2 linked regions of the Pontibacter liquoris genome follow. The protein of the gene in region 1 interacts with the protein of each later gene in a pairwise test. Links are inferred from orthologs where the notes say so. Each region holds a gene or a part of one and is shown in the gene's direction. Other genes may lie near its edges.

Region 1 (11,549 bases):
TTAAGGACCTTTTGGGCGATATAAACAACACGATATTTTATGGCTGAAGTGATACGAATGCCCAAGATGAGCGACACAATGACGGAAGGGGTGATAGCATCTTGGCTCAAAAACGTTGGTGATAAGGTTAATGCTGGTGATGTACTGGCTGAAGTAGAGACCGATAAAGCCACCATGGAACTGGAGTCTTACAACGATGGTACCCTTTTACACATTGGTCCCAAGAAGGGCGATAGTGTACCAGTCGACGCTGTGATTGCCATCATTGGCAAAGAAGGAGAGGACATCTCCGCACTGCTGAGTGGGGGATCGGATGCCGCAGCTCCCGCTGCCAAGGCCGAGGAGAAGGTTCCGGAACCGAAGAAAGAAGAAGCTGCGCCTGCTCCGGCAAAAGAAGCAGCACCGGCAGTAGCAGCCGTTGATACCAGCAACATCAAAGCCTCTGTGATCCGCATGCCGAAGATGAGCGATACCATGACGGAAGGCGTACTGGTGTCGTGGCTGAAGAAAGTAGGCGACAAAGTAACGTCAGGGGATGTGCTGGCAGAAGTGGAAACCGACAAGGCGACCATGGAACTGGAAGCCTACGAAGACGGCACTCTGCTCTATACAGGTGTGAAAGAAGGTGACTCAGTAGCCGTGGATGCCGTTATTGCCGTTATCGGCGAGAAGGGCGCAGATTACCAGGCTTTGCTGGGTGCTGGCTCCGCTAACAAAGAATCCCGCCAGGATGAAGCCAAAACAGAAGCTGGCATTGCAGCCGGCGTAGATGCTGTGACTTCAGAAAAAGTGGAGACAGAGCAGGTTCCAGGCCCTGAAGCACAGGAGCAGACCTCCCAGGGCGCAGGGGCAGAAAACGGCCGTATCAAAGCCTCGCCACTGGCCAAAAAAGTAGCAAAAGAAAAGGGCCTTGCCCTTACCCAGATAAAAGGATCCGGCGAAGGTGGCCGCATTGTGCTGCGCGACGTGGAGAACTTTACGCCAGCAGCTGCACCACAGCAGGCCGCAAAAGCAGCTGCACCGCAGGCCGCTCCGGCAGTAGCCACCGGCATTCCGGCCGACTCTTACGAGGAAGTTGCTGTTTCGCAGATGCGCAAGGTAATTGCCCGCCGTCTGGCCGAAAGCAAATTCTCTGCTCCGCACTTCTACCTGACCATGGAAATTGACATGGACAAGGCCATGGAGGCGCGTGTAAGTATAAATGAAGTATCGCCGGTGAAAGTATCGTTCAATGACCTGGTGATCAAAGCGGCGGCAGCTGCCCTGCGCCAGCACCCGGCGGTGAACTCCTCGTGGCTGGGCGATAAGATCCGTTATAACAAGCAGATAAATATTGGCGTGGCCGTAGCGGTAGAAGAAGGTTTGCTGGTACCGGTGGTACGCAATGCCGACTACAAGTCGCTTTCTGCCATTGCAGCCGAGGTGAAAGACCTGGGTGGCAAAGCCAAGAGCAAGAAACTACAGCCCTCTGACTGGGAAGGAAACACCTTTACCATCTCGAATCTGGGCATGTTCGGCATCGAAGAGTTTACCGCCATCATCAACCCGCCGGATGCCTGCATCATGGCAGTGGGAGGCATCAAGCAAACGCCGGTTGTGCGTAACGGGGAGATCCGCATAGGCAACGTTATGAAAGTGACCTTGTCCTGCGACCACCGCGTGGTAGACGGCGCTGTCGGCTCTGCCTTCCTGCAAACGTTTAAGAACCTGCTGGAAAACCCGGTGCGCATCCTGGTGTAATCCTGCTGGCAAAGTATAAGTAAACAAAAAGCCCTTCCGGAAATGGAAGGGCTTTTTGTTTAAACCAGGGTGCATTCCATTACTTACCGGAAGTATACTTGCGGATGAGCGCCCGACTTTTGATTCCGGCTTCTTTCATGTCTTTTTCTTTCCAGCGGCCTGTATCGCGGGCCGTGGGCAACAGTACCGAACAGGTTTCATCTTTATCTGACACCGACCAGGTGATCCAGCTGATCTTGTTCTTTTCGGCCCAGTCTAGCCATTTTGTCCATTCCTCCATATTGATGGGCCCATCGCCGGAGGCTTCCATACCGGCTGATTCCGAAATAAAGATCGGAATGCCTTTGCCTAGCGCGTAATTGCACCGGTCGCGGAGCGCTTGTTTGTGGGTGGCGGCATAAAAATGCACGGTATACATCAGGTTATCAAAGCCAGTAAGCGGCGCATCAGCCACCAGGTGAATGTCCTGATCCCAGTGCGGGGAGCCCACCAGGATCACATTGTCGGGGTCTATGGCTCTGATGACGGCAATTATTTGTTCGGAATAAGCCTTCACTTCGTCCCAGCTTTCCTGGTCCGGCTCGTTGAAGATCTCGTAAATGACGTTCGGTTTATCGCCATACGTTTGGGCCATCTCTGTAAAAAAAGTCTTGGCTTCTTTCAGGTTGATGTTGTGGCTGTGCCAGTCGATGATCACATATACATCGTTTTGAATGGCGCCTTCTACAACCGCTTTGATTTTCTCTTTCGACCAGTCGGGTTTTTCCAGGTAGCCGTTTTTGGGTTCTATGCCCATGGCCGCCCGTACCACCGACACATTCCAGTCGTTGCGCAGCCATTTCACCGATGCGGAGTTATAAAAACGTGGCCAGAAATTATGCCAGCCATAGCTCATGCCCCGCAACACCACAGCATTCCCTTTTTCATCCGTCAGTTGCGTACCCGTAACCGACAGCTTGCCGTGATTCTTCACGGAATGTGCCGTCGCTGCCGTGGTGCTCCACAAAAGGAGCAAAGCGGCTACCAGTAGTTTTCCTTTCATATGTTTCTTCTTCAGTACCAAAGCATTAATTTATATATTCTAACTAGCATATTTATATTTGGCATGAATAAAATTGTAGTACCATGAAGTATAGCACGAAAGCGAGCTTCTGAAGCGTTGCTGGTTATACTTGCCCGTGCTTTTATAAAACAAATACTAGCATCCTTAGGCAGATTGCTGGCAGCAGGGCAAAGGCCGGCGTATGGACAATTTGGCACATCAGGCGGCTTTGGCTTTTTGTTTGAGATAGCTTGACTTACAAGACAGCAAGTATAACGTATAGCTGTATTCACCTGAGTAAAAAGACACACATGACCAAAATAAGATCAACCACCGTTTGCGGCATTTACCACAACGGTGAAGTAGCGCTTGGTGCTGATGGGCAGGCCACCATGGACAAGCACATTGCCAAGAGCAACGTTAAAAAGATCCGGAAGCTGCTGGATGGCAAAATAGTGACAGGTTTTGCCGGCTCCACTGCCGACGCGTTTACATTGCTGGAGCGTTTCGAAGAAAAGCTGAATGCCTACCAGAGCAACATGAAGCGCGCCGCCATTGAGCTGGCCAAGGATTGGCGCAAAGACCAGTACCTGCGCAAGCTGGAAGCCATGATGGTGGTTGCCAATAAAGAGGAACTGCTCATTATCTCTGGCACAGGCGATGTGCTGGAGCCCGATAACCAGATCGCGGCCATTGGTTCAGGAAGTATGTATGCCCATGCCGCCGCACTGGCACTCAAGAAACACGCGCCGCATTTATCGGCCGAGGAAATGGTGCGCGAAGCCCTCAACATTGCCGCCGACATCTGCATCTATACCAACCATAACCTCATCATTGAGAAGCCAGCCAAATAAGCAAAAAAGTTAATGAGTTAAAAGGTTAGAATGGGTAGGGGCCCGGGATCGGGTTCGTCTTCATGCTCAACCTTATAGCGGCAATTAACGAATAACGAACATTGAATAAGAAAATATATCTTACCTTTGCGGACCCATGTAACCCTGTAGCGGTTGCTTTAAGCTAATGAATATGGAAGTAACAAATTTTTTAAAGAAACACTACAAGCACTTTAACGCAGCCGCTTTGATAGATGCTGCCGAAGGATACAAAACGCACCTGAACGAAGGTGGTAAAATGATGATCACACTGGCCGGCGCTATGTCTACGGCAGAGCTGGGCATTATACTTGCCGAGATGATCCGCCAGGACAAAGTGCAGGCCATTACCTGTACCGGTGCTAACCTGGAAGAGGATATCTTTAACCTGGTGGCCCACGATTTTTATGAGCGCATTCCGCACTACCGCGACCTGACTCCGCAGGACGAGGAAGATTTGCTGAACCGCCACATGAACCGTGTAACTGATACCTGTATTCCGGAAGAAGAGGCCATGCGTCGCATTGAGCACACCGTGCTAAAATTCTGGGAAAAGGCCGATGCAGAGGGAAAAGCTTACTTCCCGCACGAGTTCTTCTACCAGATCCTGCTGAGCGGCGAACTGGAGCAGTACTACCAGATCGACCCGAAGAACAGCTGGATGCTGGAAGCGGCTAAAAAGAACTTGCCGATCTTTGTACCGGGTTGGGAAGATTCTACGCTGGGTAACATCTACTCCGGCCACGTGATCAGCGGCGATATCAAGAATGTGCATACCATGAAAACCGGTATCCAGTACATGATCGAGCTGGCCGATTTTTATACCAACAACGCGACGGACGAATCAAAGATCGGTTTCTTCCAGATCGGTGGCGGTATTGCCGGCGACTTCCCGATCTGCGTGGTGCCAATGCTGCACCAGGATCTGCAACGCACCAGCGTGCCGCTTTGGGGTTATTTCTGCCAGATATCTGATTCAACGACCAGCTATGGTTCTTACTCCGGCGCTGTGCCAAACGAAAAGATCACCTGGGGTAAGCTGGGCAAGGATACGCCTAAGTTCGTAATCGAGTCGGATGCTACTATTGTGGCGCCGCTTATTTTCGCTATCATCCTGGATATGTAATCCGGAATAGTTTATACTATAAAAGCCTGGGAAGTATACTTTCCAGGCTTTTGTGTTTTTAGTACGAGCTTGTGCTAATTTGTTTTAAAACTGTTAGCCACAACAGTTAGCACATCAGGCAGTCATATACTTGTAGTGCGCTCCTTTAGGCGATAAATTCGCGCCGGCCAAACCGAAATTCTTCTTCCTTCAAAAAATATTCGCCGCATTTCTGCAGGATGGTGAGGTTCTCAATCTTGATCTCCCAGTTAAAGTTAAACTGGCACAGGAACGACAGAACAGGGCCGAGCATTTCAGGGGTAGTATCGCCAAGGGCTAGTGAAATGTGAGGAAGCCAGAGATTAGGATTGTAGTATAAACCCATCTCGCTGCTCATTTCTGATATTTCACGGTGCAAGCGGGCATGCAGCTGGTTAATAGGAGGGGTGCGCAGCACAGGAATATAAACCACCGGACTCTGCCCCGGAAATACGCCAAGGCCGGTGGTCCGAACAGTAATAGAAGGTGTTTCCAGGCTTACCTGGTCCAGGTAATGCTTCAGCTCCTCCATATCGGGGACCTCGGCCGTGAGAAGCGTCAGGTGGGCATACGGCGTCATCTTCACGCCTGTTAAGCCAAATTTCTTTTCCAGGTGTCCGGTTAATTCCAATACCCGTTCGGAATGATCCTCATCTAAAAGCGAAGTGATCGCAATCATAAAAAATGTAGTGAGAGTGATTTAATAGCGGATGCCTGAAGTAGTATACGTTTGCTATGAAACGAGTTTAGCAGGCATTGGTTCACTTGCTTTACCTTTGCTATACTTGTTTGAGCCGGGTATACCAGCTCCTATACTGGCTCCAACAGGCTCCATCGGTTTAGCCCACAAGCTATTGTCCTAGAACGCATGGCCGCATACTTTAAAACAAACCAACTTCGGATTTCCGGATTTAAATTGAATTGCCTGCGACTTGGGTGTGTTAGTGTTGCGCGTATACTTTATAGCTGCCATAAAATTAAGTACCTTTACCCCTCGAATTAAGAACAGTATTACATGATTTCCATAAACAACCTCAGTTTCCATTTCGGTAGTCGCCCCATGTACGAGGATGCCAACCTCCACATCAAGCCTAAAGACAAGATCGGTTTGATCGGCCTGAACGGAACGGGCAAATCTACGCTGCTGCGCATTATTGTGGGCGAGTACAAACCGGATGGAGGCAGTATCCAGATGAGCAAAGAAACTACCATCGGTTTTCTGAACCAGGATCTGCTCAGTTATGAAACCCATGAAAGTATACTGTCGGTAGCCATGCAGGCCTTTGACGAGGCGCTGCAGCTGCAGCACCAGATTGATAAGGTGCTAGTAGAATTCGAAAATAATTTCCATGATGACCTGGTAGACCGGCTGGCTAACCTGCAGGAACGCTTCGAGGCGCTGGGTGGCTATACCATGCAAGCCAATGCCGAAGCCATACTGGAAGGCCTTGGCTTCAGCACCGAGGAGCTGCAGCAACCCCTGGCTTCTTTCTCGGGTGGCTGGCGCATGCGCGTAATGCTGGCCAAGATCCTCTTGCAGCAACCTTCGCTGCTGTTGCTCGATGAGCCAACCAACCACCTGGACCTGCCTTCTATTAAGTGGCTTGAATCATACCTGGAGCGTTTTGAAGGGGCTGTGGTGATCGTATCGCATGACAGGGAGTTTCTGGACCGCACCACTAATATGATTGTGGAGGTAGCCAACAGCAAGTTGAATGTGTATGCCGGCAATTATAGCTTTTATATAGAAGAAAAGGCGCTGCGCAACGAGATACAAAAAGGCGCTTATGAAAACCAGCAATCGCAGATACGGCAAGCAGAGCGTTTCATTGAGCGCTTCAAGGCTAAAGCCTCCAAAGCCAAGCAGGCGCAAAGCCGCCAAAAATTACTAGATAAGCTGGACCGCGTGGAGGAAGTAGCGCCTGAGTCGGCTAAGGTAAACTTCAGCTTTAAGTTCAGCATACAGCCCGGCCGCCACATTTTCCGCCTCGAGCACATGAGCAAGAGCTACGGCGATAAAATGATCTTCCGCGACACGAACGTGCACATCGAACGGGGTGATAAAATTGCGCTGGTAGGGGCAAACGGCAAAGGTAAATCCACGTTGCTGCGCATTATAGCGGGCTCCGAACTGATAAAAGGCAACCGCGAACTAGGCCACAACGTCATCATGTCGTTTTACGCCCAGCACCAGCTCGAATCACTCAACATAGAAAACGAGATACTGCAGGAGCTGCAGCAGGCCGGTTCCGGCAAAACAGAAATGGAACTGCGCACCATACTTGGCTCTTTCCTTTTTACAGGCGATGAAGCTTTTAAGAAGATCAAAGTGCTTTCAGGAGGGGAGAAGAGCCGGGTAGCCTTGGCGAAAACGCTTATCTCGCAGGCAAATTTTCTGATGCTTGATGAGCCGACCAACCACCTCGACATGCAATCGGTCAATATCCTGATCCAGGCACTGGAGCAGTATGAAGGCACCTTTGTGGTGATCTCGCACGACCGCTTCTTTGTAGAGAATGTGGCTACCAAGATCTGGTACATCGAGGATTTCCAATTGAAAGAGTACCCGGGCACCTACCACGAGTATGAGATGTTTCAGGAGCTGCGCGCCAAAGATGCCAAAAAAGTAACCCAGGCCGCTCCGGTAGTGCAAAAGCAGGTAGAAAAGCAGAAGCAGCCCCGCGAAAAGAGCGATCACGTGCAGCTAAACAACCAGCTAAAACAGGTGAACAGGCAGGTAAGCGATATAGAAAAGATCATCTCTAAACTGGAACAGGAACTTGCCCAGTATGAAGCCAAACTTGCCGACCCGAAAGTATACGGCAACGTCAGCCTATTAGAAGAAACTTCGCTTCAGTTCGAGGCTGTTCAGAAAGAACTGGCCACCCAACAGCAAAAATGGGAGGAGCTGATGATGGAAGTAGAAGAACTCGAATCAAAGCTGCAGGATTAATGCTCCTTTGCAGGCACTTCAGGTATATTCTAATGGTTATTACCCTGTGAGCTGAAAAGGATTGCCTTAGAAGGTATGCATGACAAAAAAGCCCCTAGCACTAAATGGCAGGGGCTTTTTTTATGTTTCTGCCACAGGCTAATCCCAACGTTCCATTGTGTGATAGATGTAAATGGAAAAAGAAAGGAGGCAGCTATAATTTAGAGTCAGGGCGATACGAAGTGTTTATACTTTAGTTCAGCTAAAGAACTGCCACGCAATTTTATTGAGAGTTTTTTGAATCCTATAGAATACAAGAAAAATGCTTTAAATAGCTTTAAAGGTCGTTTTTGCAATAGGCTAAGTATAAATATATCATATTTTCTATATAAGTTTGTTTATATATAAAAGTTGAGATACATTTGCACAATGTTAACAACAGGGGAGTAGCAATAAAACAAATCAAGGTTTTACTGGCACTTGCAAAAGAGGAGAGTAGCAGTTGAAGATTCCAGCGTGTTGAAAGGGAAATGGGTTAACGATCAGCAAAGTCACCTACAAACAACCATAACGAAGTATAGTATGAAATCTCTTTTAGCGAAGCTTTTCCTTTTTCTTTTTGTAGTTGTTTTAACCGCTTCCTGCCAGCAGCAGGGTACTTGCCCGGCTTATGCGCAGTATGCATTGAAAACAATGAAAAAGCCGCATTCCAAAGCGAATATGGCTCGCCGCTAACTTTTTACTGTCATTCTGCTAAAAAGCAAAGCCCTGACAATTTGGGGAAGTTCGTCAGGGCTTTATACTTTAACAGCAGGCATTACTTTAGGCGTTCTTTTTCTTTTTAGTGGCATAAGCGCCTAAAATGATCCCTCCGAGCGCCAGTGCACCGGCATAAATTTTATTCCGGTTCATGCTCAGCCAGAGTTCGGGGCTGAAATCCGCAGCTTCTGCTCCAAAGGTACCATGCGCGCCATGGTCGCCCGGGATGGGTTCCCACAGGTTATTAGGCCTGTTCGGATCTTCTGGTATATCGGTCTGCTGACCGTCAAAACCGGTTTTCGCCAGTACATAATCCGCGTACCACGGGGCGATTTTATTTCCGACAATCGCCTCAACGGTAGGGCAGCCAACAAATATCTCGCGCCGCCCGTCTTTTGCTGCAAATAAAATAGCTTCGGCTGCAACTTCCGGCTGATAAATCTTACCCATGGGTTTAGGCTTGTTGGGAAGGCGTGTTTTCACAAAGCTGAACTGGGTCGTGTTCATGGCCGGCAGCTGCACCATACTTAACTTTACTTTGCTTTTGTCGTGCAGCAGCTCTGTTTTGAGCGAATCAAAAAAGCCTTCTACGGCGTGTTTGGAACCACAGTAAGCCGATTGCAGCGGAATTCCCCTGTAAGCAAGCGCCGATCCGACGAGCACAATGGAACCACGGTCGCGGGGCAGCATACGCTTTAATGCTGCCAACGTGCCGTATACCTGGCCCAGGTACGTAACTTCGGTTACCCGTTTATATTCATCGGGCAGCATTTCCTTTACCGGGCTAAAGACACTGTTCATCGCATTATTCACCCAGATGTCAATCTCACCTAATTCTTCTTCAGTGCGGGCTGCCGCATTTTCCACTGCTTCCGCGTCGGCAACATCTACTAAAAAGTAAATGGCTTTGCGGCCTACAGCTTCTACTTCCTTCTTTGCTGCTTCCAAGCCTTCTTTACCGCGGGCCAGCATAGCCACGTCGTAGCCGTGTTTTGCAAAAAGGCGCACCGTAGCCCTTCCAAGTCCGGCAGAAGCACCTGTTACAACGACTACCCCCCGGCGTTGTGTTCTTTCTTGTGTATCCATGTCAGTGTTTGTTTTTCATAGTTTGCGTTGCAAATAAATTACTTGTTATGCGTACGCCTGCTTTTTGGTGTTAGTTGTAAACCCATTGAAAGCCCTGCAAAGCTGACTTTAGTTTATACCTAAAAAGCATGTTCTAAAACAATGGCTGGTAGAGCAAAAAGAGCTGCGCTATACTTTAGCGCAGCTCTTATTTTACTTTCGTAATTTCTATGTAAGCGTTACAGGGATGTACGCGCTCCCTCGTGCTGGTGTACCAGGTAGCGGGTCAGAATATCCCAATGGATCTGCTGCATTTGTGCCCAGCCGCCTTCGGCTACCAGTGTGTTAAGGATGGCGCGGTCGCCGGCTTCTTCGCCTTGGTTGTTGATCCCTTCGTTGCGGCCCAGCTCCGAAGCGATAAGAGTAGTGCCTTGTAGCTCCACCCGGAACGTGCTGCTGGCTTCTTTACTGAAAAAATGCTTCACTTCCTGTTGGTTTTCTGCGAGCTTTGCCGGCATTTTGCTGGGGTGCACGACAAAATCGGCCATGTTCTCTTCCTCATGTACATCGGTGACCTGTACCCAGTTATCAATGCTGGTGGCCGGTAATACGATCTCAATGTAATCGCCGATCTGTGGCTTGGTGCGACTTACTTTATTTCCCTCCGGGTCGTAGAGGGTAAAGGTTGATTCAAAACCGCTTATATTGGACCAGTCATTCACGGCAAACAACTTCTGCTTCGCGAGTTCAAACTGCTTGCGTGCCGTTGTAGCATCCGGATATTTGGTTTCGTTGGTATAGGTTTTATCTTTGGTTTCTTCGCCCTTCAGTACCTTTACCTCTTTTTTTATCTCATCTACTATTTTCTTCAGTCCCATACGTATCTCCTTTTTAGTTACCTGCTTACGTTTGGGGAGCGGCCGGCGTTGGTTTTTTCGCGCTGAAAAGCCTGCACAAGTATAAAGTTTAGTAAACTACCCGAAAAAGTTCTGAAAGGAAAGTCGGGCCCTTGGTGCAGAGTCAGGATAAGCGCTGAGCAGGGGTAAGCAGCGTTAATAGGCTTTGCGGAGCATATCGGCATATTTGTCGGGCAGCGGGCTAGCTTCTATTGCGCATAGCGATAGATGTATTTTCCTTCTTTCTCTTCGGGCAAGCTACGATGAAATGGCTTGTGCGTGTGTCCGAAGCACAAAATATCCGCATCAGCCTCTTTTAAAATCCGAAGCAAGCTTTTTTCATCGCGGTCTTCAAATAGGTACTCGTTTATCCGGCGGGGGCTGCCGTGTACCAGCATCAGGTTTAGCGGCCGGCCTGCTATATGAAAGCTTACCCGGATGTGGGCTGGTAGGGTTTGAAGGTAGCTGCGTTCCTGTGGCTGCACCTGTGCATTAGTATAAGCAATGGAAATACTTCCCATGGCCTTGTCTTCATCGGTTTTATAGGCACAGCCACAGGCATCGCTTGTGTTGCCTATCCCTTCATCGTAGTTACCGGCAATAGTGGGTATGCCCCTGCGGCGCATCTCGTTTATTACTTCGTTTGGCCAGCTATTATACCCCACCAAATCGCCGAGGCAGTAAATAGCATCCGGACGGTGTAATTCCATATCGGCAAACATGGCTTGCAATGCCGGAAGATTCGCGTGTACGTCAGAGAAGAGCGCGATGGTCATATGGGTATTTGGGTAAAAGGTTAAACAGGGTGGATTAAGGAAGTGGCGTGTTTTTTTTGGCAGTGGCAGGAAAAGGATAATATTTGCGGCGGAACCAGAAGGCCACATTCACCAGGGCGATCAGAGCAGGAACTTCAACCAGCGGACCTACCACACCGGCAAAAGCCTGCCCTGAGTTTAAGCCAAACACCGCAATGGCTACTGCAATGGCTAGCTCGAAATTATTACCCGCCGCTGTAAATGCTACTGAGGTGGTTTCGGCATAACTGGCGCCCGCTGCCTTGCCGGCGATAAAGCTTAGCAAAAACATCAGGGCAAAGTAT
Region 2 (11,870 bases), on another replicon or contig:
CGGCTATCAGCTGGTCGGCGGCCTGGCAAATAACCTCTGCTATTTTCGGATCAATTACCCCGCAGTCGCGGTTGGCCATGGCAGCTGCTTTCTTTACATACCCAAACGCCTGGATAAAAAGGGGCTCTTTTGAAACAGGTATTCCGGTGATGTGGAAGTTCTCTAAAGCGCGGGCCGTTTGTATGCCATAGTATGCGACATTGGGGATCTGTTTTTCTCCTAAAAAGTCGTGTTCTGTTCTGAATTCACTCATGTGCTGTTTTCTATCTTTTATAGTGCAAACAACTATTTATACTTGCCTACAAGGGTAGGGGTAGGTAAAGGTATACCAAGCTCCTGGGCTGTGTTCATCACAATGTCCGTGGCATATTGCTTGGTGCAGCGCAGTTGGCCTGTCTGGCTATACTCCGTAATCAGGCTTTGGTTGATGATGAGGCGGGAAGTGAACTCGCCATACTTCTCTATGATTGCTTTTTGTACCTGGGTAAGTGCCTCTTTGCGCTGCTCTGTTTCAGGCGTGCGCAGGGGCCGCTGCCAGCGGTTATCTGCAAAGTCGTGCGGAATGTTTAACTCTTGGGCTTCGTGCTGCGCCTGCTCCAGGGTTTCTTTCAACAGTTTCTCGTTACGAGGCTTTTTCAGGCCGCCGTGGATACCTTTGGTATGATGTAGCCATTCGTGTACGGCTACATCCGGTGTGCTGGCCAGCTCTACCAGGGCTTCGTTTCCGATCACGTATGAAGAGGGTTTGTTGAAGGCCTGCGCCATTTCATCCCTGAATGCGAATAACTTCTTCAGAATGAACTGCTGGTAAGTAGTAAGGCGGAAAGCATTGCGGAGCTTGAGGTGCGGGTTTTCCGGCTCTGAATAAGAGATCTGTTCCAACAGATGATCTTCCTCCTCCAGCCACGACAAGCGCCCTTTTTCCGCTAACTGGCTTACCAGGCGTTGCATCACCTGGTGCAGGTAGATCACATCGATGGCGGCGTAGCGGAGTTGCTCTTCGGTAAGCGGGCGCTTGTTCCAGTTGCTGGACTGCTGCGACTTATCAATTTCCTTTTCAAACTCTTCCTTTAAAACCGTGGCCAGCGAGGAGCGTTCGTAGTTCAGCAGTTTTGCCGCTACATCGGTATCCAGCACGCCCTTGATGTTGCAGCCCATCTTATTGAGCAACATAATATCATTATTGGAGTGATGGATGATCTTGGTGATCGCCGGATTTTCCAGCACTGTGTAGAGCGGCGCCAGCGTGGTCAGCGTAAAGGGATCTATGATATAACAGGTGCCACTTTCGTCGGCAATTTGTATCAGGCACAGGTTGAAGCCATACGTAAAGCGGTTCTGGTCAAACTCAAGGTCCAGCGCCAGCACCTTATTCTGCTGCAGCACTTCCACGGTGCGCAGCAAAGCTTTGTCCGACTCAATGAGCTTAATGGCCATGCCGTCGTGCATTAGCGGTGTATTTTCCATTCCTAAAGTTAAAATGTTTACTGCACATAAGCACCCTCTGCACTTTATTCTTTTGTACTCTTCCCACGGCCCTATTCGTTCTGGTGGGCACAAAAAAAGTCTCTGCCCAGGCGGGCAGAGACTTAGGGAATGGTAATGTAAAAACTAGGTTATTCTACAGGAGGCTGCTCCTCTTTAATGTTGTCTATAACGCCATCGTTTACAGTAGAGTCCTGCACCACAGTCGTATCAGAATCCATGTTGCTATCCGTAGTAGTCGTATCTACCTGATCAGTGGATTCCATTGTATCAGATTCGGTTGCATTATTGTTATCGGTGCCACAAGCCGTAAATGCAAAAACTGCAAAGGCGGCAAAGGCTAATTTCCATGTCTTTTTCATAAGAATATCAATTTGTGTACAAATTAATTTTTGTACTCTTTATACTCCCATACGCGTCAGGTAACCCCCGGAAGGAAGTATAACTGTGTTTTTAGAAGTTAACGGTACTTATACTTACGTAAAGGGCCCTTAATTCGGGATGGAAGACATGCGCCGGGCAAACAAGTATAAAGTTATAGTAAAGGCAGGAGTTTACATAGTATAAAAATTTATAATTAAAGTCACAATATGTAACTTGATGATATGCTAAGCCGGGCCGGCAGTATGCCCCGTGAGTTAGCAGTAAATAATTTCGCATCACTTTATAAAATCAAAAGCTATGAAACAACCAATGTACCGCAGTATCTGGGCTTTCTCACTTGCCCTGTTTTTCCTTTCACTGTCTGGCTGCGACAGACTGGATGATGTTATTCCAGGAGGCGACAAGGACCACGCCAGAACTTATTACGGCCCTTCTACTACGGTAGGGGATGGCTATGCCAAAGCCTGGGTTAAGCTGGACAAGGATGGAAAACCGGAAGCGATCGGGATGAACGTATCGGTAAAGGCAGTGGAAAGCCTGGCCAAGCAGCCGGATGCCATGTTTACGCTGCCCTTACCGGAGCAGGGTGCTAAAACGCCTTTTAAAACCATCTCGCTGGATTGGAACAGCATGGGGCACCCGGAAGTATACTTTGTCCCTCACTTTGATGTTCACTTTTACATGATCTCCGATGAAGAAAGGGCGAAGATCACCGGGGGGCCGCAGGAGAATACGGACAGCTTTAAAAAGAACTACATGCCAGAAAACTACTCCTCCGGCATGTTTGCCGTGCCGAATATGGGCGTGCACTGGGAAGACTTGCATGAACCGCAGCACAATGGCGGCGAATTTACAAGAACCTTTATCTATGGCGCAAATAACAACAAGGTGATCTTTTTTGAGCCCATGGTAGCCGTTACCTACCTGCAGCAGTTAGCACCTAACGCCGTGATGAAGATGGATGTGGCCCAAGCCCCAAAAGTGCAGAAGTCCGGCTATTATCCGTTAACCTATACTATTGTGCATAATACAGCAGCCAAGGAGTATAGCGTATCGTTAACCGACCTACGCTATAGAAAAGCAAAGTAAGTATAGCCATAAGTAAAAGAGCCCCTGCATACAGCAAAGTATGCAGGGGCTCTTTTATGAAATAGGCAGGCTACCGGGAAGCGCTGGCGCTATTGGTGCCGGAAAGCGAAGCGTCGCGCTTTGCTTTAAACTCGGTCCCTTCTTTCCATTCAGGATATTTCGGGGTATTTGCCACTCGCAGGCCAACCCGGAAAAAGAGCTGCAGGTCCTCCACGGCGCCGTCCAGGTTCCAGTCGTCCCGCACCTCGTCGCTTACTTTGTGGTAATCTTTGGCTGTATAGTTTTCCTGCCATTTCTTCACATAATCGGCAGGCTGGTTGCGGGCCACTACCCCCGATTCGGCATACAGGGCCGGAACGCCCTGCTTGGCAAACTCGAAATGATCGGAGCGGTAAAAAGAGCCGTTCTCCGGTGAAGACTCCGGCACAATGTGGCGCTTCTGTGATTTTGCTTCCTGCGCCAGCACGTCTTCCAGCGTAGAGTTTCCATAGCCGATCACGGTCACATCCTCTGTCGGGCCATAGGCATTCAGCACATCCATGTTGATATCGGCCAGTGTTTTATTCAGCGGGTACAGCGGGTTAGTGGCGTAATACTTAGAGCCCAGCAATCCTTTTTCCTCGCCGGTTACTGCCAGAAACAGGATGGAGCGCTTAGGCTTCTGAGGCAGCTTGGTGAATGCTTCGGCCAGTTCAAGCAGGCCGGCAGTGCCGCTGGCGTTGTCCAGGGCCCCGTTGTATACCTGATCGCCTTTCAGGGAAGGATCTTTGCCCAGGTGGTCCCAATGGGCAGAATAAACCACATACTCCTCTTTCAGTTTTGGATCAGCGCCTTCGAGCTTGGCAATCACATTGCGGGACTGGATCTCACGCAGCTTGTTTTTAATACTGAAGTTGGCTTTGGCATTTAGCGGCACAGGTTTAAAGTCCTTTTGAAGGGCAGCCTGCTTCAACTGCGCAAAGTTCTTGCCGGCCGCTGTGAAAAGCTGCTGTGCCTTATCCGTAGTGATCCATGCCTCCACTTTGGCGCGATCCATGTTTTTGTTAGGGTTATTGATATCGAAGTTCTCCCGGCTGTGGCTCCCTGAGATCACCTCATAGGGATAGCCGGCCGGGCCCGTTTCATGAATGATGATTGCGGCAGCCGCGCCTTTCTGGGCAGCAATCTCATACTTGTAGGTCCAACGGCCATAGTAGGTCATGGCTTTGCCACCGAAGATGGTGCTGTCCAGTTGCCCTGCATTGCCGGGAGCGGGTACCGGCGGGTCATTGATCAGCATGACGATTGTCTTGCCTTTCACGTCCACATCTTTGTAATCGTCCCAGCCATACTCAGGTGCTACAATGCCATAGCCCACAAACACCATATCGGAGTTCGTTACGTCGATGCTGGGAACAAAACGCCTGGTGAGCGCTACGTAATCTGTGGGGAAGGTAAGGCTGATTGTTTTGCCGCCCGCCTCGAACGATGCCTTGGGCTGCGGGGTAAAACCAACCATGGGTACGTTCTGCACATAGGTGCCATCAGGGTTGCCAGGCTGCAGGCCCAGTTGTTTAAACTGGCGGGTAAGGTAGTTAACCGTCGAATCCTCGCCTGCACTACCCGGTGCCCGGCCTTCAAAGGCATCAGAGGCCAGCACTTTGGTGCGCTTTAAAAGATCCGCAGCCGTTATACTTTGTAACGCGGGCTTTAAAACAGTGCTGGCGACCGTTGTGGTTGCTGCTGCTTCGTCGTTGGTATCGGCTACCTGGCGGGCGCTTTCGTTGCAGCCTATTGCCAGCAGGCCCAGCAGGGTGAGCAGCGGAAGGTTATTTTTCATAGAGCATACTTGTTTAGTCTTGCTGAAGATAAGAACAATTCCCGGACCTGCTGCGCAGGGGCAAACAAGCCACTGCAACCGGCACATGCCGGCAGCAGCTTCAGGACATCCCATCTTATACGTGGAGGCGGTGTGCGGGTATGGCACGGGTAAAAGCCCAGTTTGTTCCGATGATCTTTTACCTGCCGCAAGGGCAGGTAGTTTTCATAACTTGGAGAGGCGGCGCAAAAGGAACATTCTAAGCTTTTACTGGTGCATTAAATACGGTAATAAATGCGTGTCATGGTGTTTTCATAGGGGTCGTAGCCCGGGCGTTTATGGCTAAAGCGGTCATCGAGCAGCTTCAGGTTTTTAATTTTGCTGAACAGAAAACAGCGCCATACTCCTTTTATACCTGTCTCTGCCGTGTTGCTTGTTTGCCAGGCATGCAGGCAGTCTTCGCCATTTTTGTTACAACCCAGCAGGTGTGGCTCTACAATGCAGCTTTCAGCATCATAGTCGAACGCAACAAGTAGCCTTGCTCCAATTGCATTCGATAACTCTTCCAACAGGTAACTATACATAAGTATAAATGGTTAGTCAACAGGAACATCCGCCTACGATTTGAGCACATCGTGCTGGTAAGATCACTTAAGAGTAAGTTAAAGATAGTATGTTGCGGCAGCATTAAACAGGAAACCAAACGTATGAAAGTAACATGCCTTTTTAGCTGATTAGGCCTCCTGCAGCGCAAGTAAACTTAGTATATACAGCGTGAAAGTGTATTGTGTGTTATTTCATACCTAACAAAAGTAACATGGCAGTTATTTTGAAAATGAGGCGATGGCATAACAATGCAGCTTAAAATGCGTTGGCCTGCTGCTGCTCCTGCCTGGCAGAGCGGATTACTTGAGCAGGTAGGAACCTGCGTAGGCAGGTATAATTTCAGCAGGCGATTACGTACACTTTAAGCAAGATGCCCGTTAAGCAAGTAGGTAGCACAGCAGAAGTAGTACCCAATTGGTTGCTATAGTCTTGTTTTTAAGGGTTATTTGCGTATGCGAATACATGAAATTTGATTTGTAAGAAATACTACTAACTTTGCCTTTACACACAGTCGTAATACCTATGGATAAATATAGCTATATCGCCAACGCGCACGGCGACTACATTGATAAGCTGTACAAAGCTTATCAGCAGGATCCGGAATCAGTTGATTTCGGGTGGCGCAAGTTTTTTGAGGGATTTGATTTCTCGGCCGCCTATAACGGCAACGGCCACGAAGCAGCACCAGCGGCAGCTCCTGCTCCGGCCAAAGGCGCGGAAGCCACAGGCGAGTCAGCGAAAGAAGTAGCGGTGCGTAACCTGATCCACGCTTACCGCACCCGTGGCCACCTGCGCTCCAAAACCAACCCGGTGCGTATGCGCAAAGATCGCCGTGCAAGATTAGACCTGGCCGATTTCGGCTTATCAGAAGCAGACCTGGACACCGTGTTCCAGGTAGGCGATGTGATCGGTATCGGGGCGGCTACGCTGCGTGATATTGTTGCTTCGCTGCAAAAGATCTACGAAGGTCCGATTGGGTTTGAGTACATGTACATCCGCGACCCGGAGGTATTGGAGTGGTTCAAGCAGAAAGTGGAAACCGAGTCGCTGAACTTTAACCCCTCCATCGACTTTAAGAAGCGCATTCTCTACAAGCTGAACGAAGCCGTGGTGTTCGAGAATTTCCTGCACACCAAGTTTCTGGGCCAGAAACGCTTTTCACTCGAAGGGGGCGAAACAACCATTCCCGCGCTGGATGCCATCATCGACCGCGGCGCTGAACTGGGCGTAGAGGAAGTGGTGATCGGGATGGCACACCGTGGCCGCCTCAACGTGCTGGCCAACATCATGGGCAAAACCTATGAGCAGATCTTCTCTGAATTTGAAGGCACCGCCGTTCCGGACCTAACCATGGGCGATGGCGACGTGAAATACCACATGGGCTACTCTTCGGAAGTAGTGACGCCATCGGGCCACAAAGTTAATCTGAAACTGGCGCCCAACCCCTCGCACCTCGAGGCGGTAAACCCGGTAGTAGAAGGGTTTGTGCGTGCTAAAATCGATACGCTTTATAACAAAGATGCCGATAAAATATTACCCATCCTTATACATGGCGATGCTGCCCTGGCAGGGCAGGGTATTGTGTATGAGGTAACGCAGATGTCGAATCTGGAGGGGTACAACACGGGCGGTACGATCCACTTTGTGATCAACAACCAGGTAGGCTTTACCACCGATTTTGAAGATGCCCGTTCTTCTATCTATTGTACGGATGTGGCCAAAGTTATTGATGCGCCGGTGCTGCACGTAAACGGCGACGATCCGGAGGCCGTGGTGTTTGCTATGCGCATGGCCATGGAATACCGTCAGCGCTACAACAACGATTTCTTCATTGACATGGTGTGCTACCGCCGCCATGGCCACAACGAGTCGGATGAGCCGAAGTTTACCCAGCCGCAACTTTATAACCTGATCTCCAAGCACGCTAACCCGCGCGAAGTATACAACAAGGAGCTCATCAGCCGCGGCGAGGTAGATGCCGAGCTGGCCAACAACATGGACAAGGAGTTCCGGCAACTGCTGCAGGACCGCCTTGACATGGTAAAGCAGAAGCCGCTGCCTTATAACTACCAGTCGATGGAAATAGAGTGGCAGTCGCTGCGCCGTTCCACGCCGGAAGATTTCAACCAGTCGCCTGAAACCGGCGTGCCGCTACAGGTGATAGAGCAGGTGGGCCAGGCGCTGACCACGTTGCCGCAGGGCTTCAAACCGCTGAAGCAGATCGAGAAACTGCTGAAAGAGCGCAAAGACATGTTCTTTGAAACAAAGCAGCTCAACTGGGCAGCCGGCGAGTTGCTGGCTTACGGTTCGGTGCTGTTAGACGGCCATATCGTTCGCTTCTCGGGCCAGGATGTGCAGCGGGGTACTTTCTCGCACCGCCATGCCGTGTTGCACGATGCCGTGACCAGCGCTCCTTATAACAACCTGAACCACATGGCCGAGAAGCAGGGCTCGTTTGAGATCTACAACTCGCTTTTGTCGGAGTATGGTGTGCTGGGCTTTGAGTTTGGGTATGCCATGGCAAACCCCAATGCGCTGGTTATCTGGGAAGCCCAGTTCGGCGACTTTGCCAACGGCGCTCAGGTCATGATCGACCAGTTCATCACAGCTACCGAATCGAAGTGGCAGCGTATGAACGGCCTGGTGATGCTGCTGCCACATGGCTACGAAGGCCAAGGGCCTGAGCACTCGAATGCCCGTCCGGAGCGCTTCCTGCAGCTGGCTGCCGAGAACAACATCTTTGTGACCTACATTACCACACCGGCAAACTTCTTCCACTTTATGCGTCGCCAGCTCGCGCTGCCGTTCCGCAAGCCGGCAGTTAACATGTCGCCAAAGTCGTTGCTGCGTCATCCGCTGGTGGTTTCTCCGGTAGAAGACTTTACGTCCGGAAGCTTTAAAGAAGTGATCGGAGATGATTATGCAGTTGCCAAATCAGTAACGAAAGTGTTGCTGTGCACCGGCAAAGTATACTTCGATCTGCTGGAAGAGCAGCAGAAAAACAAGCGCAAGGACGTGGCCATCATACGCCTCGAGCAGCTGGCACCTTTCCCGCAGGTGCAGCTGGAGGCAGAACTGCGCAAATATCCTAACGCCAAAGTTTACTGGGTACAGGAAGAGCCTGCCAACATGGGCGCCTGGACGTACATCCTGCGCCTGATGCGTAAGAGCATAGAAGACGTAGTAGCCCGTAAAGCCAGTGCCTCGCCTGCTACCGGTTACATGAAAGTGCATGTAAAAGAGCAGCAGGATATTGTGGACAGAGCATTTGCTGTTTAATCAGAAGTTAAAAATTAGACATTATATAGGAGGGAAGCCATCCAAAGGCAAGTCTTTCATGGTCTCCCTTCTTTATAATTCGTAATTCATAATTCGTAATTCCTAATTGAATAAAATATGAGCTTAGAAGTAAAAGTGCCTGCTGTGGGTGAGTCGATCACCGAGGTAACCATAGCCCAGTGGCTAAAGAAAGACGGCGACCGCGTGGAGATGGATGAGGTGATTGCGGAACTGGAATCTGATAAAGCCACGTTCGAACTGCCCGCCGAAGCTGCAGGAATTTTACGCATTGTAGCCCAGGAAGGCGACACAGTGGATGTGGGGGCTATTATCTGCCGCATCGAAGACAATGGCGCTGCCACCAGCCCAGCCGCTCCCGCAGCTGCTGCCCAGGCATCAGCTCCTGCTGCTCCGGCAGCGGCCGAGCCTGCCCAAGCATCTGCCACGCCAAGCGGTGCCGGCGAGGCCGTGGAAATGAAAGTGCCGACTGTAGGCGAATCGATTACAGAAGTTACCATTGCCAACTGGCTCAAACAAGATGGTGACCATGTAGCCATGGATGAAGTGATCGCGGAGCTGGAGTCTGATAAAGCTACCTTCGAGCTGCCGGCAGAAGCGGCTGGTACCCTGCAGATCGTAGCCAAACAAGGCGATACAATTGAGATCGGTGCCACCATTTGCCGCATACTGCCAGGTGCAGGCGCAGTGCAGGCAAACGCACAGGCTGCTGCCAAGCAGGAGGCGGCTACCCAGCAGGTAGCCGCTGCGCAGCCAGCCGCCGCTACGTCTGGTGCCCAGACTTATGCTTCCGGTACGCCATCGCCGGCGGCCGGTAAGATCCTTTCCGAGAAAGGCATTAACCCCGCTCAGGTACAGGGCACAGGCCGTGATGGCCGCATCACCAAAGAAGATGCCCAGGGCGCGCAGGCCAGACCGGTTGCACAGCCAGCTGCCGCAGCTCCTACTAAACAAGAGGCTGCTGCCCCAGCTGTAGCCGGCGAGCGCAACCAGCGCCGCGAGAAAATGAGCTCGCTGCGCAAAACCGTTTCCCGCCGCCTGGTGCAGGTGAAAAACGAAACGGCCATGCTCACCACCTTCAACGAGGTAGACATGAAGCCGATCATGGACATCCGCGCCAAGTATAAAGACAAGTTCAAGGAGAAGCACGAGGTAGGCTTAGGCTTTATGTCGTTCTTCACCAAGGCGTGTACTGTAGCCCTGCAGGAGTGGCCGGCCGTCAATGCGCAGATCGATGGCAATGACATGATTTTTAATGATTTCTGCGATATTTCCATTGCCGTGTCGTCACCTAAAGGCCTGGTGGTACCGGTTATCCGTAACGCCGAGCAACTGACGCTGGATGGCATCGAAAAAGAAGTAGTGCGCCTTGCCAAAAAAGCCCGCGATGGCAAGTTGTCGATCGAGGAGATGACGGGCGGTACCTTCACTATCACCAATGGTGGTGTGTTCGGTTCCATGATGTCTACGCCGATCATCAACGCGCCGCAGTCGGCTATACTTGGTATGCACAACATCGTGCAGCGCCCGGTTGCCATCAACGGACAAGTAGAGATCCGCCCGATGATGTACCTGGCCCTGTCTTATGACCACCGCATCATCGACGGCCGTGAGTCGGTAAGCTTCCTGGTGCGTGTGAAGGAGCTCATCGAAGATCCGATGCGCTTGTTATTAGGCGTCTAAGCTAAATTATGAATTAGAAATTAGAAATTAGAAATTGTGCGGGAGGAGAAGAAGGAGAATGTCATTTGCGACAAGAGCTATGCTTTTGCCCTTCGTGTAATCAAGCTTTATAAATTCTTAACAGGAGAACATAAAGAGTTTGTACTTGCAAAGCAACTGCTACGAAGTGGTACTTCCATTGGGGCAAATGTAGAGGAAGCCATTGCTGCAAGTTCTAAAGCTGATTTCATTCATAAATTAAACATAGCCGCAAAAGAGGCTAGGGAAACCTCATACTGGCTGCGCCTGCTTAAGGACAGCCAGTACATTCCCGAAAATGCGTTTGATTCCACACATGAGGATTGCATGCAGTTAAGAAAGATCATCAGCAAAATCCTTATCACAATGAAGTCAAACTCATAATTTCTAATTTTTAATTTCTAATTTGAAAGAAATGAAATACGATGTAACCGTAATCGGTTCTGGTCCTGGGGGCTACGTGGCAGCGATCCGTTGCGCGCAGCTGGGCCTGAAAACTGCAATCATAGAGAAGTATAACGTGCTGGGCGGCACCTGCCTTAACGTGGGCTGTATCCCGTCCAAAGCGCTGCTCGATTCGTCGGAGCATTTTCACAATGCCGCGCATTCCTTTAAGGAGCACGGCATCGAGCTGGAAAACCTGCAGGTGAACATGGAGCAGATGATCACGCGCAAAGCAGGCGTGGTAAAGTCGAACAACGATGGCATTGCGTTCCTGATGAAGAAGAACAAGATCGATACCTACTTCGGCCTGGGATCTTTTGTGAACAAGAACACGATCAAAATCACCGACGCCGAAGGCAAAGAGCAGCAGATCGAAACAGACAGAACTATCATCGCAACGGGTTCCAAGCCAACCTCCTTGCCGTTCCTGCCTGTTGATAAAAAGCGCATCATTACGTCTACAGAGGCGCTGACACTCACCGAGGTTCCGAAAAACCTGATCATTATCGGGGGTGGTGTGATCGGCCTGGAGCTGGGTTCGGTGTATGCACGCCTGGGAGCAAAAGTACAGGTGATAGAGTACATGGATTCCATCATCCCGACCATGGACCGCGCCCTGGGCAAAGAGCTGATGCGCATCCTCAAGAAAACACTGGGCTTTGAGTTCTTTATGAGCCACAAAGTGACTGGCGCTACCAACGAAGGCGAAACAGTAAAAGTAACAGCCGAGAATCCGAAAGGTGAGGCTGTGACGTTCGAAGGCGACTATGTGCTAGTATCGGTGGGCCGCAAGCCCTACACCGAAGGCCTGGGCCTGGAGAACGCCGGCGTGCAGATGGGCGAGCGCGGCATGATTGCCGTGAACGATCACCTGGAAACCAACGTACCCGGCATTTTCGCCATCGGCGACGTGATCCGTGGAGCGATGCTGGCGCACAAAGCCGAAGAAGAAGGCGTGCTGGTAGCCGAGTATATGGTGGGGCAGAAGCCGCATATCAATTATAACCTGATCCCAGGGGTGGTGTATACCTGGCCGGAAGTGGCTGGCGTAGGCTTTACCGAAGAG

What was found.
Region 2: the proteins of abc-f (region 1) and LWL52_RS20420 interact in binary tests that used the Escherichia coli proteins (3 or more experiments, as listed by UniProt). The link is inferred for Pontibacter liquoris from one-to-one orthologs.

What each region holds. Positions count from the first base shown.
Region 1 is NZ_JALEBG010000001.1:1,878,837-1,890,385, forward strand. The notes cover bases 5,319-8,282. They hold abc-f (ribosomal protection-like ABC-F family protein), read left to right. Parts: upstream 5,319-5,813; coding sequence 5,814-7,751; downstream 7,752-8,282. Other genes in these bases: LWL52_RS07820 (2'-5' RNA ligase family protein), read right to left, coding at 5,319-5,477; LWL52_RS07830 (hypothetical protein), read left to right, coding at 8,211-8,282. Outside these bases: LWL52_RS07800 (pyruvate dehydrogenase complex dihydrolipoamide acetyltransferase), read left to right, coding at 40-1,740; LWL52_RS07805 (glycoside hydrolase family 5 protein), read right to left, coding at 1,820-2,782; ATP-dependent protease subunit HslV, read left to right, coding at 3,094-3,636; LWL52_RS07815 (deoxyhypusine synthase family protein), read left to right, coding at 3,809-4,780; more of LWL52_RS07820, read right to left, coding at 4,926-5,318; more of LWL52_RS07830, read left to right, coding at 8,283-8,465; LWL52_RS07835 (SDR family oxidoreductase), read right to left, coding at 8,553-9,575; LWL52_RS07840 (hypothetical protein), read right to left, coding at 9,794-10,432; LWL52_RS07845 (metallophosphoesterase family protein), read right to left, coding at 10,660-11,226; arsB (ACR3 family arsenite efflux transporter), read right to left, coding at 11,261-11,549. UniProt on the Escherichia coli protein: Genetic data indicate it may be involved in ribosome assembly or function.
Region 2 is NZ_JALEBG010000003.1:793,895-805,764, reverse strand. Bases 5,557-8,841 are described here. They hold LWL52_RS20420 (2-oxoglutarate dehydrogenase E1 component), read left to right. Parts: upstream 5,557-5,884; coding sequence 5,885-8,641; downstream 8,642-8,841. Other genes in these bases: odhB (2-oxoglutarate dehydrogenase complex dihydrolipoyllysine-residue succinyltransferase), read left to right, coding at 8,759-8,841. In the rest of the region: aspA (aspartate ammonia-lyase), read right to left, coding at 1-253; LWL52_RS20445 (ribonuclease D), read right to left, coding at 286-1,467; LWL52_RS20440 (hypothetical protein), read right to left, coding at 1,617-1,847; LWL52_RS20435 (DUF5602 domain-containing protein), read left to right, coding at 2,167-2,958; LWL52_RS20430 (M28 family metallopeptidase), read right to left, coding at 3,029-4,777; LWL52_RS20425 (WYL domain-containing protein), read right to left, coding at 5,035-5,340; more of odhB, read left to right, coding at 8,842-10,342; LWL52_RS20410 (four helix bundle protein), read left to right, coding at 10,379-10,744; lpdA (dihydrolipoyl dehydrogenase), read left to right, coding at 10,776-11,870. UniProt on the Escherichia coli protein: E1 component of the 2-oxoglutarate dehydrogenase (OGDH) complex which catalyzes the decarboxylation of 2-oxoglutarate, the first step in the conversion of 2-oxoglutarate to succinyl-CoA and CO(2).